DNA from 2 places in the Lysinibacillus sp. 1 U-2021 genome. Region 1 is predicted to be linked to the other one. Evidence: riboswitches for the same ligand, from Rfam matches in the RefSeq annotation. Region 1 holds a riboswitch; the other holds the start of a gene.
What was found. Region 1 has a riboswitch for FMN ahead of QH639_RS22815 (ECF transporter S component). Riboswitches for the same ligand answer to the same signal wherever they lie in the genome.
Positions count from the first base shown of each region.

Region 2: it holds a riboswitch for FMN, as region 1 does, so the genes downstream of both, ribE (riboflavin synthase) here and QH639_RS22815 (ECF transporter S component) in region 1, are expected to answer to the same signal.

Region 1 is NZ_CP123966.1:4,279,729-4,281,938, forward strand. Features, by position in the region: gene QH639_RS22810 (sodium-dependent transporter) at 1-310, opposite strand, end outside; gene QH639_RS22815 (ECF transporter S component) at 513-1,100, opposite strand; FMN riboswitch at 1,315-1,500, opposite strand; gene QH639_RS22820 (RNA polymerase subunit sigma) at 1,644-2,210, opposite strand, start outside.
Region 2 is NZ_CP123966.1:393,907-396,116, forward strand. Features, by position in the region: gene ribB (3,4-dihydroxy-2-butanone-4-phosphate synthase) at 1-462, opposite strand, end outside; gene ribE (riboflavin synthase) at 487-1,125, opposite strand; FMN riboswitch at 1,325-1,450, opposite strand; FMN riboswitch at 1,566-1,691, opposite strand; gene QH639_RS02135 (YibE/F family protein) at 1,913-2,210, shown strand, end outside.

The sequences.
Region 1 (2,210 bases):
AAGTTAATAATAAAAAACAGCCTAGCACGCCCATTCGACCAATCCAAGCCCAGCCTGGCTTAGTTGGGGCAATTTTTTTATACGCTGTTACAGCCTCGGATTGTGTACCACGTCCTAACACATACTCGGACAATAACATTGGTAGTCCTATTAACAAGGTAAATAACACAAAGATAAGGAAAAATGCTCCTCCACCACTTTGTCCCGTTACATAGGGAAGTTTCCAAATTGCTCCTAGTCCGATCGCCGCACCAGCTGATGCTAAAATAAAACCTAATTTACTAGACCACTGTCCTTTTTTTCCACTCATCTCTTCAAACTCCTCAAACATTCTAAACTCTTCTCTATTTTACATGAAAATATAGCTTTCGACTAGATTATACTTATAAAGTACTAGTTAGCTGTTTTACCCTATTACTTTTTTCTATATTTATTATTCTTCACACCTTTCTCTATCCATCATTCCTTCCACCAAAAAAACCTCAGGTATGTTCACCCGAGGTTAGTAAAAATTATTTTGTTATATAGATAGAACGCTGGCGGTCGATCCACTTGCGCATAGTAGTAAATAAAAACGCCATAATAGCCGTTAATAAAATACCTTTTACAATGTTAAATGGTAAAATCCCAGCGATAATCATTTTATAAAGTGAGTCACCTACAACAGGTTCCATTCCTAAGAAGTATGTGTACATCGGTAAAAATACAGCGTAGTTTAAAATACTCATGCCTACTGCCATTACGACTGTTCCTGTCGCTAAACCTCCAACAAGACCAGCAATTGTTTTAAAGCGATTAAAAATAAGGCTTACTGGCAAAATAAATAAAATACCTGTTGCAAAGTTGGCAATATGACCTACTGGCACACCTGTTGGCGTTCCAGAGAAAATCCAATCCAATACATTTTTAAATAATTCTACTAAAATACCAGCTACAGGCCCCATTGTGATGGCTGCTATTAATGCAGGCATATCACTAAAGTCGACTTCCAAGAATGCTGGAAATGGTGGAATTGGAAAATTAAAAAGCATTAATAAAAACGAAATACTGCTCAGCATGCCAATCGTAATAAACGATTGAAGTTTAACATTTTTCTTCATAGAAAACTCTCTCCTCTTTGCTGATTCAATCTCGCAAGAAGAAAGGTGACGATCTTTCAATGTTAGCACAAAAAACCCTTATGCATGAAGAGCACAAGGGAGAAAGGCATGACGAATAAGCGTCAATTTAAACTATTTTTGAGCACCGTTTAAAAAGCCATACAAAAAAGCGCTCGTTTATAGTTTATTTCATAACAATGAATGACGATCGTACCTCCATCTTCTCCCATCCAGACTTTAACTGTCGGCCTCGGAATCACACCAAGTCAGCCATGCAAATAAATTTGCACAGGTCGCGGGCTGAAGAGCGAAGCATAAACCATTCGAGTTAATGGAAACATTAACGGTTCACCACTCTATTACCGCCGGTCGGGATTTTCACCCTGCCCCGAAGATGAATCATATTATTTTATACTACAACCTTACTATAATTAATTATCAAGAAAAAGTAAACAGTTCTGCTTAAAAAAATCCGATTAGATTTGTATGTATTGTAAAAATGGAGCATTCCATGTTACAGGAATGCTCCATTTTTGATTCTGCCTAAGGCATATATTGTTTATTTGGCCCCACAGGCTTTGGCAAATAATTTTTTAAATCGAATCCTTCCCAACTTTCTTGGACCACATTATCTAAGCGTAATTGTTGGTCAAAGCTAGCAGCAGTTAACATCATCGCTTCAATCAATTGGGTAGCGCGAATTGGCTCCATCGATGCTAAATCTAAGGGAATGTCGAATGTTACGACTACACCTTCCGCTTCCTCTTTCACGGTATATGTTACGTTTTCAGGAACCACTGTTACATAAACATCATCATTTTTGTTTTTCATTAGTGTAAGTGCTTCTGTAACATTAGCAAATGTTTGACGGAAATCTGGTGACAGATATTCTGCCCCATTCTCATCTTGGTATAAGTAATAATTAAAATGCTTGGCGTTTGTTAATGACATGGCTTGACTTGGCTCACCCTCTTGAGAAAACTCATAAGGTGTGCCATCTTCATTTTGAATCTCAACTTCCGTATATTCAGAATCCGAGAAGGTATCCTCTAAAGTCCCTTTGTACTCATTAACGGTAGCTGATGCAATATCATAGTCATTGTCCTTTGG
Region 2 (2,210 bases), 1.1 Mb from region 1:
GCTATGACAAAGCTTCGCTAGATCAATAGTGGCCTCCGTGTGTCCTCTCCGTTCCAGCACGCCTTGCTCTTTCGCAATCAACGGAAAAATATGGCCTGGTCGACGAAAATCAGTCGGCTTAGCTTGCTTTTCTACCATCCTTTGTATCGTTAGCGCACGCTCAAAGGCGCTAATCCCTGTCGTTGTTTCTACATGATCGATACTTACCGTAAATGCGGTTTGATGGTTATCTGTATTGTGCTGAACCATTGGATATAAATCTAGCTTTTGTGCAAGCTGCTGTGAAATCGGCGTACAAATTAAACCTCTACCATTGGTTGCCATAAAGTTGATTGTTGCTGGTGTGATGAATTCAGCGAGTGCCAGAAGATCTCCTTCATTTTCTCGATCCTCATCATCAACCACCACAATCATATTGCCCTGCCTTAAATCCTCTATGGCTTCTTCAATTGAATGTAGCACGATGATCAACTCCTATTCTGTGATTTAAAAACCATGTTGTGCTAAATAATCTCTTGTAATAGCTGGCGTTGTTTGCCCCTTTTTTAATTGCCCTATAATGTATTTTCCAACTAAATCGGTTTCGATATTAACGATTGCTCCAACCCTCTTCATACCTAAAACGGTTTCTTTGTAAGTATGAGGAATAAGTGAAATTGTGACACTCTTGGCTTCAACATGAAAAAGGGTTAAGCTTGTGCCATCAATTGTTATGGAACCCTTTGGAATACAGAAGTTGGTTAGTTCCTCTGATATTTCGATATCAATATAAACGGCGTTTGCTACTGGACGTTTTCGCAAAATTTTGCCGACTCCATCAACATGACCAGCAACAAAATGGCCACCAAATCGCCCATTAGCAGGCATGGCACGCTCCAAATTAACAGAATCACCTATTGCCAGCTGCTGTAGATTTGTTGCTTTGACTGTTTCAGGCATAACATCCATCGTAAGCTGCTGTTGTGTGAAATTTGTCACCGTTAAACAAACTCCATTGACCGCTATACTGTCACCAAGCTTGACATCCTCTGTTATCTTGGCTGATTGCACCGTAATTTTCATACTGTCCCGATCGCTTTGCACGGCTTTTATGATACCAATATCCTCTACAAGTCCTGTAAACATTCCATCACCTACTCTACTTTATTAGCACTTCTATCCTTTACTTTTACAGTTTATCCATCTGTTTTTGTGCCTTATCCTTCTCCCTTCTCTCGTTAGCAATAAAAAATAAAAACCCCTTTACATCAAAGGGGTTTTGGGAGTATAAGACATCAACAAATAAGCCTATTTGAAAACAAATTTTTCATAGACTGTCATCTCATTCGTTCTTCTCCCATCCAGACTATCACTGTCGGTTTTGGATTTGCACCAAATCAGCTTGCGCTCACGGACTTTGAATTGCTTCATCACCGCCGATTGGGAATTTCACCCTACCCCGAAGAACATCTTCTATTCAATTGTGCTAAATAAAAAAACTTCCCACAAGATGATTGGGAAGATTTGTAGTAAATGCATAGTCAAATAAACCTTCTAAATTAGAATCAATTTAAAAAGTTCGCATTTTTACCCTTCTCCCATCCAGACTGTAACTGTCGGTTTTGGATTTGCACCAAATCAGCTTGCGCTCACGGACTTTGAATTGCTTCATCACCGCCGATCGGGAATTTCACCCTACCCCGAAGAATATTTTTATTTAGCTAGTCTTACGATAACACTATTTTATTATATTATCCATCCTTCTTTTTAAATTTTTTTCGAAGCATAAATTTTAAACAGCTCTGACGAGACTTGAAAAATGTAAAAGATGTTAATAAAATGATGTCATTTAACCTGTTTATGGAACTTCTTAATCAACAAAACGTTCCTTTACAAGTGACTATTCAGTCTAGGCCGTTTGGAGGTCATTAATTTGACATTTTTAAAAAATATACCTTTTAAACAAGCTGTTTTCTATGCCCTATTAGCACTCTGTTGTGGGGTTTCGATTGTTTTCGTAAGTCATAACGAACAATTTTATGATCGACCGATAGCAGAAATAACGCAAGTGGATGTAATAGAATCCGAACCGATGACAGATATGTATGAAAATGAGGATTTTTTGTTTACACAGGAGATGATGGCCATTATCAAAAATGGTCAGCATAAGGGGCAATCCATTCATTTGACGAATGACTATTCTTCGTCTGGTGCTTTTGATCAAGAATATC